2 linked regions of the Tolumonas auensis DSM 9187 genome follow. The protein of the gene in region 1 interacts with the protein of each later gene in a pairwise test. Links are inferred from orthologs where the notes say so. Each region holds a gene or a part of one and is shown on either strand. Other genes may lie near its edges.

Region 1 (7,261 bases):
GTCGCGCTCTGGATGCTTTCATCGAGGCAGTTGGCGAAGCATTGAAAGATGGTGATCAGGTTTCTCTGGTCGGTTTTGGTACCTTTGCTGTGCGTGAACGTGCTTCACGTTCTGGCCGTAACCCACAGACTGGCGCCACCATTGAAATTGCCGCATGCAAACAGCCTGCATTCAAAGCAGGTAAAGCATTAAAGGATTCAGTTAATTAATTTTTCAGCGATGAATTCAATTAATTGTCCTATCGACTGGAATAAGTTTCATCTATTTCAAGCGACCATAGAGCGCATCCTCTGATGCGCTTTTTGTGTTTATATCCACTGCATCAGGAGCATTAGATACATGCTGATGGATAAATTACGTGACGGTGCCCAGGGCCGTGTCGCGAAAATTATTTTTTGGTTAATTATTCTGTCATTCGCATTGGCAGGTGTTGGAAGCTATATCAATAGTCCGGCCAGTAACGATCCTGCGGTAGTTGATGATGAAGTCATCTCTGCTCAGACGTTAGAGCAAAGCTACCAGAATGAACGTGCAAGAATGCAGGCTCAGTATGGTGAAGCTGCCGCGCAATTGCTGGATAATCCGCAATACCTGGCGCAACTGAAAAAATCAGTTCTGGAGCGATTGGTTAATCAATCTCTTTTGAATAACAAAGCATTGAATGCCGGAGTTCGCCTGAGTGACGAGCAAGTAAAAGACGTTATTCGTCAGATGCCGGAGTTTCAGACTGACAATAAATTCGATAATCAGAAATTCACCACTGCGTTATCCCGCGTCGGATATACACCTGAATCATTTGCCAACTCTATGCGTCAGGATCTGATTCGTCAGTATTGGCTGGACGGTATATTGACTACCGAGTTTGCGTTGCCTGCAGAGGTCAGCCGTCTGGATGCTTTATATCAGCAAAAGCGCGATGTGAAGATGATCACCATTCCGGTCGAAACCTTCAGCAAACAGATTACGGTAACGGATCAGGATGTCGACGCGTTTTATAAAGCCCACAGCAATGAATTCATGCAATCAGAACAGGTTAAACTGAATTACATTGTGCTGAATTCAGCAGATCTGGCAAAAACGATCCAGCCAGCTGACAGTGAGCTTAAAGCATATTATCAACAACATGCTGAGCTGTTTACTGAACCTGCGCGCCGTAAAGTTTCACATATCCTGATTACGGATAAAGACGACAACGCGGCACAGAAGAAAGCGGATGAGTTGCTGGCTAAACTGAAATCCGGTACGGACTTCACTCAGTTAGCAAAAACCGAATCTGCTGATACTCTCTCTGCGCGTCAGGGTGGCGAATTAGACTGGTTTGAAAAAGGCGTTATGGATCCTGCTTTCGAAACAGCAGCTTTTGCCTTAAACCAGAAAAATGAACTGTCCGCTGTGGTTAAGTCTGCTTTCGGTTATCACATCATCAAGCTGCTGGATAAACAGGATGCTATCGAAACACCTTATGACAAGGTAGTGACGATTGTCCGTCAGAAGTTTGTTGATGAAAAAGCGAAAGAGCTGTTTGCTGATCAACAGCAAAAACTGTCAGATATTGGCTTTGAAAATCCTGATTCACTGGATGCAGTCGCTGAAGGTTTGAAGCTTCCGCTCCAGAAAACGGATTTTATTGCTGCACAGCAGTTACCGGCTGAGATCAATGTTCCTGCGGTAAAAGAGCAGGCCTTTGCTGAAAAGTTACGTGATGAAAACACTAACTCTGAAGTTATCTCAGTGTCGGATACTGTCGCGGTTATGCTGCACGTGATTGATTATAAACCAAGCAGTGCTAAACCACTGTCTGAAGTGAAAGATCTGGTTGTCGCTAAATTGCGTGCAACGAAAGCGGCAGAAAAAGCACATACTGAAGCGATGGCATTGCTGGAAAAAGTGAAAGCGGGTCAGTCGATTGACGAACAGCTCACTAAGCTCAACGCTAAAGTTGAAGAGAAAAAAGGCTTGGCCCGTTTTGGAACGGATATCCCGGCTCCGCTGGCTCAGGCTGTGTTCAAACTGGCAAAACCGGCTGATAAAGTGGTGAGCGCTGGTCTGTATGCAGATGAAGAGGGTAATCAGTCTGTGCTGGTGTTAGAAAAAGTGATTTCTGCGCCTGAAACAGCTGACGCTCCGTTACAGCAAGGATTGTCTGAGCAATTAGTCAAGCTGAAGCAGGAAGAGACGTATGGCGCGTTGATTGAGGAATTGCGACAGAAAGCAAAAATCAAATATGCCGCTGTAACCCCGGAATCAGCTGACTGATTTGTGACAAAATAAGGCAGAAGATATTTCTTCTGCCTTATTTTTCGATACATAAAAAAATATGTGTAAAACGCGATAAGCATTCGTCAGAATGCGTAAGTGAAAGAAAGCCAGGCGTTGAAAATAGTGTATAAGCACAGTATAACGTTCTTATATTTTATCGTGTCTGCTACTTGAATTACTGATACAACCATCTTGATTAGTTAAGGTCGTAAATGGAAAACAACGAAAAAATCACCAACAGCAAAGAATTGATCGCATATCTTTCAGAACTGTTTCCTGCTTGTTTTATAGCTACAGGTGAAGCCCGTCCGCTGAAAATTGGTATTTTCCAGGATCTGGCTGCCCGAATGGCTGACGACCCAAGAGTTTCCAAAACTTTACTGCGTTCAGCATTGCGTCAATACACCTCGAGCTGGCGTTATCTGCATGGTTTGCGTCCGGGAAATATGCGGGTTGATCTGGATGGTAATCCTGCTGGTGAGCTGACAGAAGAGCATGTCACCCATGCCAAGACGGCACTGAAAGAAAGCAAAGATAAAATCTTTTCTTCCCGCCGTAAAACCCCAGGTAAACCAGCTAAGCCGAAAAGACCAGTTGTTGATATTTCTACTCTGAAAACTGGGCAACAGATTAAAGTGATGCTTGGCAAATCTCCGGTTACAGGTAGTATCAAAGAAGTTACCCGCGATGACGTTCAGGTTGAATTGTCTTCGGGTATGCAGGTGCGCGTTAAAGCGGAACACCTGGTTCCTTAAGGAGCGCTATTTTGAGAGTAAATTTGTTCAAGAGCACTGCAGTTGCACTTGGCGTATTCTATGTGGGGTTATCATATGCGGTGGCCCCACCGATATCTGAAGATTCTTTGCTGCCACTAGCGCAGGAAGAACAACACTCAATTGCCAGTAAACGTATTTCTGCTTTATTCACCTGCAGCCACTACAAGCATTTTGTTCTTGATGACCAGATTTCACAGCGGATTTTTGATCTTTATCTTCAGGCTTTAGATTATAACCGTAGTGTGTTGCTGGCTGCTGATGTTGCCAATTTCGACTCTTTCCGTAATCAGTTCGATGATGCCTTGCAAAGCGGCGATCTTAAAAATGCCTATGCGATGTATAATCTGAGCACAAAGCGTCGTTATGAGCGTTACTCTTATGCACTGTCATTACTCGATCAACCTATGTCATTTGATGTGACAGACAAATATGAGTTTGATCGTAGTAAGAGCGCCTGGGCTAAAGATGAAGCCGAGATGAATGAGATTTGGCGGCAACGAGTCAAATACGATGAGCTGAATCTGAAACTGGCGGGCAAAAAACCGGCAGAAATTAAAGATCTGCTGATCAAGCGCTATAGCAACGCAATCAAACGCCTGAAACAAGATGAAAGTGAAGATGTCTTTCAGGCTGTGATGAATTCTTTTGCGCGTTCTATTGATCCGCATACCAGTTATCTTTCTCCACGTAATGCAGACCGTTTCAATTCTGAAATGAATCTTTCTCTGGAAGGGATTGGTGCTGTATTACAGGCGGATGATGATTTTACTGTTGTCCGTTCACTGATTCCTGGTGGTCCGGCAGATAAAACCAAATTGTTACGGCCGGATGATCGCATTACAGGTGTGGCTCAGGATCGCGGCAAGGTTATTGATGTTATCGGCTGGCGTCTGGATGATGTGGTTGAACTGATCAAAGGCCGTAAAGGCACTAAGGTTCGCCTTGAAATTCAGCGTGGTAAAGGTGCTACGCATCAGACACAGCTGATTGAGTTGACCCGCGATAAGGTTCGTCTGGAAGATCGGGCAGCTAAATCACAGGTCATCAAATCTGAAGGCAAGAAAATAGGCGTTATCGAAGTGCCTAGTTTCTATGTCAATCTGCATCTGGATGTGCAGAAAGAGCTGACTAAGCTCAAGGCACAGAAAATTGATGGCTTACTGATCGATTTGCGGAATGATGGCGGTGGCGCATTAACTGAAGCGACTGAACTCACCGGACTGTTCATGAAACAGGGCCCTGTAGTGCAGATCCGCGACACAATGGGTCGCGTCGCTGTTAACGAAGATACTGACGGCAAGTCATATTATGATGGCCCGATGACAGTATTGATTGATCGTTATAGTGCTTCGGCTTCAGAGATTTTCGCTGCGGCAATGAATGACTATGGTCGTGCTCTGATTATTGGTGAGAATAGTTTTGGCAAAGGCACTGTGCAGCAGCATCGTGCATTAGGCAAAATTTATGACTTCTTCGATAATGAGTTGGGTCATATTCAGTACACAATTGCCAAGTTCTATCGTATTGATGGTGGCAGCACCCAGAATAAAGGGGTGCAACCGGATATCAATTTCCCTCCGCTGACTGATCCGACTGAAACCGGTGAAAGCGTGGAGCTGAATGCATTGCCATGGGACAAGATCGAAGCTGCTCAATACACCAAACTGGGTGATTTCACTGCGTTGCTGCCGAAACTGAAAGAGGCTCATCAGCAACGGGTGAAAAACGATCCTGAGTTTAAATATGCTGAAGAAGATATCGCCTGGTATCAGGCTGAAAAGAGCAAGAAATATATTTCTCTCAATGAAGCTGAACGTATAAAAACCCGGGATGAGCAGGATCATAAGGCATTGCAACGTGCTAATGAGCGTCTGACCCGGATGGGTAAACCAATGGTGAAATCACTGACTGATATCCCGACGGATATGAAATTCCCGGATGGTTATCTCAAAGAAGCAGCAAATATCACTGCTGATTTGGTCAGGCTGAGTAAATCCTGATATTTTCACCAAGGGGATGAGCGATCATCCCCTTTCTTTTTGCGCTATCTTTTCTGCTTCTGGTTGCTCTGTTGTCAGATATTTGTATGATCGGCAGGTCAAACTTCCGTTATTTCACTCAGGGAACAGAGATTATGTCTTTTCTAGGAACTCCATATTCCAATGGCGCTACTCGTGCAATGCTGCTGGGCTCCGGCGAGCTGGGCAAAGAAGTTGCAATTGAATTACAGCGTCTTGGTGTGGAGGTTATTGCGGTCGATCGCTATGCCAATGCTCCGGCAATGCAGGTCGCTCACCGTAGCCATGTGATCTCTATGCTTGATGGAGAGGCACTGAGTCAGTTGGTGCAACAGGAAAAACCACACTTCATCATTCCGGAAATTGAAGCGATTGCGACTGAAACCCTGCAGAAACTGGAGCAGGAAGGTTTTAATGTCGTACCAACCGCTTTAGCTACCCGCCTGACTATGGATCGTGAAGGTATTCGCCGGCTGGCAGCTGAAACGCTGAAGTTGCCAACTTCCCCCTATTTTTTTGCTGAAACAGAAGCTGAATATCAGCAGGCTGTGGAGCAGATTGGCTTTCCATGCGTGATTAAGCCGGTCATGAGTTCTTCCGGCAAAGGTCAGAGTGTTGTCCGTAAGGCTGATCAGGTCGCCGTTGCCTGGCAATATGCTCAGGAAGGCGGCCGAGCAGGTCGTGGTCGTGTCATCGTAGAAGGTTTTGTACCTTTCGATTATGAAATCACACTGCTGACCGTGAGTGCCGTAGATGGTATTCATTTCTGTGCGCCGATCGGTCATCGTCAGGAAGATGGTGATTACCGCGAATCCTGGCAGCCACAGGTGATGAGTGATGCCTTGCTGGAAAAATCTCAGCATGTGGCTCGTGAAGTGGTAAAAGCACTGGGCGGTTATGGTCTGTTCGGTGTTGAGCTGTTTATCAAAGGTGATGAAGTCTACTTCAGTGAAGTTTCTCCTCGTCCGCATGATACCGGCATGGTGACACTGATTTCACAGGATATGTCTGAGTTTGCATTGCATGTACGTGCAATTCTGGGCTTGCCGATCGGTAAGATCACTCAGTATGGTCCGGCGGCATCTGCCGTTGTGCTGCGTGAGGGGAATTCTACTGATATCCGTTATGGTAACTTGCCAGCTGCTCTGGCTCAGATCCCTGGTGCGCAGTTACGCCTGTTCGGTAAACCGGAAATTGCCGGTCGTCGCCGTCTGGGTGTTGCTTTGGTCCGGGCTGAAAATGTTGAACTTGCGATTGAGCAGGCAAAACAGGTTGCAGCTGCCGTAGACGTAAAATTCTGATAGACAGGTAATATGATGATGATTGCAATCTGCTATTTTCAGTCACCGGTCGGTTATTTGCGCTTGCAGGCGGATGATGAGGGATTGCAGTCGTTATTACTGAACAGCTCACCGGTTGATGAGCCGGAGGTTACTGATCCGTTATCTCATCCGGTTCTTGCGCTGGCTTGTCAGCAATTACAGGAATATTTTTCCGGTTCACGGCAGGAATTCTCTGTGCCGCTATCCATGCAGGGGACTGTATTTCAGCTTGCCGCCTGGCAGGCTTTGCAGCGTATCCCTTATGGCTCAACTGTCAGTTATAAATCCATTGCTGAGCAAATTGGCCGGCCTAAAGCGATGCGTGCTGTGGGTATGGCGAATAACCGTAATCCGGTTGCGATCATTGTGCCGTGTCACCGGGTGATTGGTGCCAATGGTAAGCTGGTAGGCTATGGAGGTGGATTGGATATGAAGCAGTGGTTACTGGACCATGAGCACCAGCATGCCGGATGATTTATTACTGAACGAATATTGAAAATATGAAAATAAGAAAGGCCAGCGAAACTGGCCTTTCTTGTATCTGCTCGCTGTTGCTTAGTATTCAGCGTTACGCGGGGTACGTGGGAATGGAATAACATCACGCACGTTACCCATGCCGGTAACGTAAACCACCAGACGTTCAAAGCCCAGACCAAAACCGGAATGTGGCACTGTGCCGTAACGACGTAGGTCGCGATACCACCAGTAGTCTTCTTTGTTCAGACCCATTTCAGCCAGACGGGCATCCAGTACGTCTAAACGTTCTTCACGTTGTGAACCACCGATGATTTCGCCGATGCCTGGTGCGAGAACGTCCATTGCAGCCACGGTTTTGCCGTCATCGTTCAGACGCATGTAGAATGCTTTGATATCTTTCGGGTAGTTT
Region 2 (7,289 bases), 1.6 Mb from region 1 along the record:
CGGATGCGAAAGTCTGACTCCATTAGACGGGAAATTCTGATTCAGTCCGCCACCGACATAACGCTCAATTTCGATGGAGGTGAATTCATGTTTACCTTTGCGTTTCACACGCACACAGAAGGTTTTATTTGCCAGCGTCGGGCCATAGACTGCCGCAGTCTGCTCGTAAATATCGTGCAGATCAGTGAACGGTACCTGTGTCACTTCCAGAAAAGCCTGGATACCCGGCATGCAACTCAAACGTTCAACCAGCTTGTCTCTGTTTTCGGGCGAATCATTTTTACTGGACACCATGAGCTTGTCCCAGTCGTTACGGACAGTAACGGTCTCATCCACTTTTTGCAGGACATTACGGATATTACCCTGCAAAATTTTCACCATGCGTTGGCGGACGGATTTACTTTTGATGGTGATTTCCGGGAACAGTTTAATGATGAATTTCATGACAACGCTCGTTTAGCTGGCGAAAAGTGGCGCATTATAATCCAGCCGGCCAAAGATGCTAACCCTTGAGGCAAGAGATCACAGAGTTTATACGCCAGAAGGTCAGACAGTGGTAAGATAAGTAAATTATCTCTCTATTATCAGAACCCGCCATGGCCGCCAAAAAGACCGAATCATTAAGTTTTGATGCTGCTCTCGGAGAGCTGGAGCAAATTGTGCAACAGCTGGAACAGGGTGATTTACCGCTGGAAACAGCACTGAAACAATTTGAACGAGGCATTCAGCTGGCGCGGGTGAGCAAACAAAAATTAGAACAAGCGGAACAGCAGGTGCAGATACTGTTACAACAGGGTGAGCAGGAAAAACTGACGCCATTTACTGTTGAACAGACATCCGGCCAGAACGCAGAGGAAGAATAAGTGTCACTGCAGACCTTTTCACAACACTACCGGCAACGCATTGATGATCTGTTGCTGCAAAAAATCGAAACCTTACCTGATTTATCACCTCGCCTAAAAGCGGCAATGCGCCATGGCCTGGTGCTGGGTGGCAAACGGGTTCGTCCATTTCTCGTCTATGCTACCGGTAGCATGCTGGACATTGATGAAGCATTACTGGATGGACCGGCCGCCGCGATCGAGTGCATTCATGCCTATTCGCTGATCCACGATGATTTGCCGGCTATGGACGATGATGATCTGCGTCGCGGTCATCCGACTGTGCATAAAGCGTTTGATGAAGCGACTGCCGTACTGGCAGGTGATGCCTTGCAGACACTGGCATTCTCTATTCTGGCGGATCACCCTTTCCCGGATGCATTACGCACCCAGCAAGTGAAGATGCTGAGCACGCTGGCACAAGCTTCTGGTTATGCCGGCATGTGTGGTGGTCAGGCGCTGGATCTGGCCGCAGAAGGACAACATGTCGGACTGGAAGCACTGGAGCTGATCCACCGGCATAAGACCGGCGCACTGATTGAGTGTGCGGTGATGCTCGGTGCATTGTGTCAGCAGGATGTCGCAGCAGAAACAGTCTCTGCCCTGAAAAAATATGCAGCGGCCATCGGACTCGCTTTCCAGGTACAGGATGACATTCTTGATGTTGTCAGTGATACCGAGACGCTGGGTAAACCTCAGGGTTCTGATCAGGCGCTGGATAAAAGCACCTACCCTGCTTTGCTGGGGCTGGATGCCGCCCGCGAAATGGCGCAGGATCTGCACCGGCAGGCATTAGCGGCCTTGGCACCACTTCCTTATAATACTGAAATATTATCTGCGTTTGCTGATTACATCATCGAGCGCGCATATTAATGTCGGATAATAACAAACACATGATGATTGATATGACCGAATACCCGACGCTGGCATCAGTTAATTCGCCGGCGGATCTGCGGCAATTCCCGGAAGAGCGTCTGACGCAATTATGTCAGGAGCTACGCACTTTTTTGCTGCACTCTGTAAGCCGTAGCAGTGGCCATCTGGCATCCGGACTCGGAGTCGTGGAACTGACCGTAGCGCTGCATTATGTCTATCAGACACCGGTTGATAAGCTGGTATGGGATGTTGGTCATCAGGCTTATCCGCACAAAATTCTGACCGGCCGTCGCGACCGGATGGCGACAATCCGTCAGAAGGATGGCGTTCACCCGTTCCCATGGCGGGAAGAGAGTGAATATGATCCGCTGAGTGTCGGTCACTCCAGCACCTCCATTGGTGCCGCTTTAGGCATGGCGGTGGCGGCCAAACGGCAGGGTCTGGATCACAAAGTTGTGGCTGTCATTGGTGATGGTGCACTGACTGCAGGAATGGCATTCGAAGCGCTGAATCATGCCGGTGATCTGCATGAAGATATGCTGGTGATCCTGAATGACAACGAAATGTCGATTTCGGAAAACGTCGGCGCACTCAACAATCATCTGGCGAAATGGTTATCCGGCCCGGTCTACACCACGCTGCGGGAAGGCGGCAAAAAGGTACTGTCTGGCCTGCCACCGGTAAAAGAGCTCGCTCGCCGGGCGGAAGAACATATCAAAGGCATGGTAATTCCGGGGACCTTGTTTGAAGAGTTGGGCTTTAATTATATCGGCCCGATTGATGGGCATGACATCAAAGCACTGGTCAATACACTGAAAAATATGCGGCAGTTAAAAGGTCCGCAACTGCTGCATGTGATGACCAAAAAAGGCAAAGGCTATGAGCCTGCCGAAAAAGACCCTATCGGTTATCACGGTGTGCCGAAATTCAATCCGGAAGATGACTGCCTGCCGAAAAACAAAGGCGGCAAACCGACTTTCTCGAATATTTTCGGTCAGTGGTTATGCGATATGGCTGAGTCTGACAGCAAACTGGTGGGCATTACACCGGCGATGCGGGAAGGCTCCGGCATGGTTGAGTTCTCGCAGAAATATCCTGAGCGTTATTTTGATGTCGCGATTGCCGAACAGCATGCGGTGACCTTTGCCGCCGGGCTGGCGATAGAAGGCATGAAACCGGTCGTGGCTATCTATTCCAGCTTCATGCAGCGGGCTTACGATCAAATCATCCACGATGTGGCGATCCAGAATCTGCCCGTATTGTTTGCCATCGATCGCGCCGGCCTGGTCGGTGCTGACGGGCCGACCCATCAGGGTGCATTTGATATCAGCTTCCTGCGCACCATTCCGAATATGGTGATCATGACGCCATCGGATGAAAACGAATGCCGGATGATGCTGACCACGGGCTATCAGTTAAACCAGCCTGCAGCGGTACGTTACCCCCGCGGTACAGGCAGTTGTGTCACTCTGAACACAGAACTGGAAACATTACCGGTTGGTAAAGGTCAGATCGTCCGTCAGGGACAAAGTATTGCCCTGCTCTGCTTCGGTACGCTGTTACATCAGGCAAAATCCGTAGCCGAAAAACTGGATGCCACACTGGTCGATATGCGGTTTGTGAAGCCTTTGGATGCAGAATTGCTTAAAACGATTACAGCACAGCATGATGTACTGGTGACCATCGAAGAAAATGCCGTACAAGGTGGTGCAGGCTCTGCCGTTAATGAGTGGATGATGACGCAGCGCGTGTTAATACCGGTATTAAATATTGGTCTGCCGGATCGCTTTATCGAACAAGGTACGCAGGAAGAGATTTATCATGTTCTCCGACTGAACAGTGCCGGTATTGAACAGCGGATACGTGAGTTTATGGCTTAACACTTAGTTACGACGACACTCAGTTACGACAAACACTCAGTATTACGGCTCCTTCGGGAGCCGTAATATATCAAGACTTATTAGATCAGACGCTTACCTTCCGCATCAACCACCGCTTCACCGTCTTCCTTGGTAAATGCACCTTGTTGCGCAGCCGGCAGTATATCAAGTACCAATTCTGAAGGACGACACAGCTTAGTGCCCAGCTCTGTGACCACAATAGGACGATTGATCAGAATAGGATGCTGCATCATGAAATCAAGCAACTGCTCGTCAGTCCATTTCGGATCATCCAGCCCCAGCTCAACATAAGGATCGCATTTCTGACGCAGCACTTCACGCACGCTGATGCCCATATCGGCAATCAGTTTTACCAGCGTATCGCGGGTTGGCGGTGTTTCCAGATACAGGATCACGTTCGGTTCGATACCGGCATTGCGGATCATTTCCAGCGTATTACGTGAGGTACCGCATTTTGGATTATGATAAATAGTCACTTCAGACATGGTCATTTCCCTTTCATGATCATTAACGTGGAATACATTGTTCCGGATTGCCGCCACAACATTCTTCGGTCAGGTATGCAATCAGTTCCCGCATCAGTGGAACATTCGCACGGTAGCGCTGATAACGCCCTTCCTGCACGACCGATAACAGGCCAGCATGCGCCATCGCTTTCAGATGGAAAGACAGGTTGTTCGGTGGCAGACCGAGCGTAGTCGCAATTTGTCCGGCGACCATGCCTTCCTGACCACACTTCACCAGCAAACGATAAATATCCTGCCGGATACCGGATGCCAGTGATTCAAAGATGAGTGTTGCTGATTCTTTTTTCATAGTTCAATACTACAAGAGGGATTGAAATAATCAAGCGAATAAAAGCCAGCATAAGCTGGCTGATACTATTCATCCGGATAACATGACACAAAGCGGCGTGGTGACCGCGGCCACTACAGTAGAGAGCAACAGGCTGGTCGCCATCACCCCTTCCATCGTTTTAAACTGCCGAGCCATCAGGTAAACGTTCACCCCGGTAGCAATGGATGCCAGCAACACGATTGCCTGCGTTTCCATGGTAGGTAAGCCAATCAGACGGGCGATCCCCCAGGCGACTAACGGATGACCAACCAGTTTGAGCAGACATACGCTGATTGATTGTCCCCAATTACCGCCAATGCCATATTCTGCAAGCCCCATCCCTAACGATAACAGCGCCATAGGTGCCGCCGCACCGCTGATCATGCTCACGGTATTATCAATCAATAGAGGCAGTTTCCAGCCTGTCAGCCCCCATGCGGTACCAGTCAGGATGCCGAAAACAATCGGGTTTTTCAGCACACTTTTAACGGTTGAGAAAAATCCGCGAAAGGAAAAGCTGCCATGTTTCGCCAATTCCACCGATACCGTCACCAGTGTCCAGAGGATCAGTGAATTAAATACCAGCACCAGTGCTACCGAAGGCAATGCGGCATCACCTAACATCATTTTTGCCAGTGGCAATCCCAGCATAGAGTTATTAGAGAAGATCCCGCCCAGGGCAAATACAGATTGCGATACGCCATCCAGTTTAAAGACTTTCCAGGCCAGTAAACGTCCCAGAATAAAAATGATTAAGCAGCCGCCAAAAAACGCGATCAACAAGCGCGCATCAACCGGTGGCAGTTTGGAGAAATCACTCATCAGATGAAACAGCATCGCCGGCAATGCCAGTGAAAAAACGAAGCGGGACAAAGAATCCGACATCACTTTAGGCCAATGCGCCCAGCGCATCACGCCATAGCCGATAAACACCAGGATAAACAATGGGGTTGAGAGATAGACTTGATGTAATAAGGCAGACATAGCACCACCATCAGACAACGGGAGGCAAAGTCTAGCATGACATATGTCACAAATATTGCGCCATATTAACTTTCAAACGGAATCCTAAAATTTGTCGTTTGGACTCCGCCTGATTTATCCCGGACAAACTGATATGCTAGACAAAACAAATAAAACTCATTTGGAATTCAGGAGTTTCAGGTCATGCGCAAAATCACATGGTGGCAGGCTCTCTGGCTATCATTCTTTTCCCGAACGCTATATCAGTCTGTTGCCCGTCAATGGCAGGGGATCGGCTCATTATATTTGTTGATCATCTCAGCACTGGTCGTGATGCCTATTACGATGCAGATCCGGGAAGGGTATCTTGCTTTCGTTGAAGAAGAATTGCCGCTGTATCTGGATGAATTTCCGGAACTGACGATTCAGAGCGGTCAGGCATCCACCCCGGAAGAACGCCCCTATATTATTAACGAGAAAGGTACGACTGAGCCGTTCATTGTCGTGGATACCACCGGGCAATACACGTCATTAGACCAGACATCGGCAGCGGTGCTTATTACGACTGACCGCATATCTATCCGTAAAAACGATACCGATTCTCAGTCCTATGATTTTTCAGATCTGACGGATATGACGATTGATCGCTCATCGGTCGAAACATTTATGGCAACTACCGGTCAATTTCTGCTCCCGCTGACCTATGTGATTATGGTCGCCTTTTCCTGGTTCTGGCGGTTTACACAAGCCATGGTTTACGCCTTGTTTGCCGGATGGCTGGCGAAAAGACAGGGCGTGACTCTGCGGTATAACTCGTTTGTCCGCATCTGTGCGGTGGCGCTGACGCCTGCGATGATCCTTGATATGTTTATCGGTGTTCTCGGCTTACCGCTGCCCTTTGCCGGTCTGTTATTTATCGTGCTGGAAGTGATGTATGTTCGCTTCGCCATTCAGAGTGTCTGTCAGTTACCACCCGATCAGCGTAACGATGAAGGCTCCATCATCGCGTAACCAGAAAAGAGCAATACAGATACGAAAAGGGAAGCCAGCTCTGACTTCCCTTTTTTATTTCTGTCTGTGTTTGATAGCACTCAGTCTTTATAAATCTTCGGATTGAACAGGTCGCGTAACCAGTCACCCAGCAGATTGATAACCAGCACCAGCACCACCAGACAAATGCCGGGGAAGGCAGTGATCCACCATGAACCGGAGAAAATGTAGTTAAAACCGATACTGATCAGTGAACCCAGTGACGGTTTGTCCACCGGCATCCCGAGCCCCAGAAACGACAATGCCGCTTCAGACATAATGGCATTGGCAACCTGTACGGTTGAGATAACCAGGATCGGTGACAGGCAGTTTGGCAGAATATGACGGAACATAATGCGGGGCGCTTTAAAGCCCATTACGCGCGCTGCCTCCACATACTCTTTCTTCTTCTCCGACAAAACGGAAGCGCGCACAGTACGTGCGTATTGCGGCCATTCAGAAATACCGATGATCAACACCAGCATCAGAATGGCATATTGCGAGTAGAACTCACCGCCCAGCGTCGCCTGAAAAATAGCCGATACAATGATCGCCACCATCATAGTAGAGAACGACAGCTGAATATCCGCCATCCGCATCAGCAGGTTATCAACACGACCACCGACATAACCAGCCACCAGGCCGATCACGACACCAAATGCTAATTGCAGGGCGACCGCACACAAACCAATCATCAGCGATACACGTGAACCATACAAAATGGTACTTAAAATATCGCGACCCTGATTATCGGTACCCAGCAGGAAATTGGCATCCCCTCCCTCCAGCCATGACGGCGGCA

The links.
Region 2: the proteins of purT (region 1) and ispA interact in binary tests that used the Escherichia coli proteins (3 or more experiments, as listed by UniProt). The link is inferred for Tolumonas auensis DSM 9187 from one-to-one orthologs.

What each region holds. Positions count from the first base shown.
Region 1 is NC_012691.1:1,177,896-1,185,156, forward strand. The notes cover bases 4,482-7,261. They hold purT (formate-dependent phosphoribosylglycinamide formyltransferase), read left to right. Parts: upstream 4,482-5,169; coding sequence 5,170-6,354; downstream 6,355-7,261. Other genes in these bases: prc (carboxy terminal-processing peptidase), read left to right, coding at 4,482-5,035; TOLA_RS05585 (methylated-DNA--[protein]-cysteine S-methyltransferase), read left to right, coding at 6,370-6,849; asnS (asparagine--tRNA ligase), read right to left, coding at 6,931-7,261. Also shown: TOLA_RS05565 (SurA N-terminal domain-containing protein), read left to right, coding at 340-2,256; RNA chaperone ProQ, read left to right, coding at 2,472-3,014; more of prc, read left to right, coding at 3,023-4,481. UniProt on the Escherichia coli protein: Involved in the de novo purine biosynthesis. Catalyzes the transfer of formate to 5-phospho-ribosyl-glycinamide (GAR), producing 5-phospho-ribosyl-N-formylglycinamide (FGAR). Formate is provided by PurU via hydrolysis of 10-formyl-tetrahydrofolate.
Region 2 is NC_012691.1:2,732,815-2,740,103, forward strand. What follows is about bases 1-2,808. They hold ispA ((2E,6E)-farnesyl diphosphate synthase), read left to right. Parts: upstream 1-863; coding sequence 864-1,754; downstream 1,755-2,808. Other genes in these bases: thiI (tRNA uracil 4-sulfurtransferase ThiI), read right to left, coding at 1-444; xseB (exodeoxyribonuclease VII small subunit), read left to right, coding at 597-863; dxs (1-deoxy-D-xylulose-5-phosphate synthase), read left to right, coding at 1,775-2,808. In the rest of the region: more of dxs, read left to right, coding at 2,809-3,637; arsC (glutaredoxin-dependent arsenate reductase), read right to left, coding at 3,718-4,143; TOLA_RS12765 (ArsR/SmtB family transcription factor), read right to left, coding at 4,166-4,474; TOLA_RS12770 (AEC family transporter), read right to left, coding at 4,544-5,479; TOLA_RS12775 (DUF1189 domain-containing protein), read left to right, coding at 5,663-6,469; TOLA_RS12780 (ABC transporter permease), read right to left, coding at 6,550-7,289.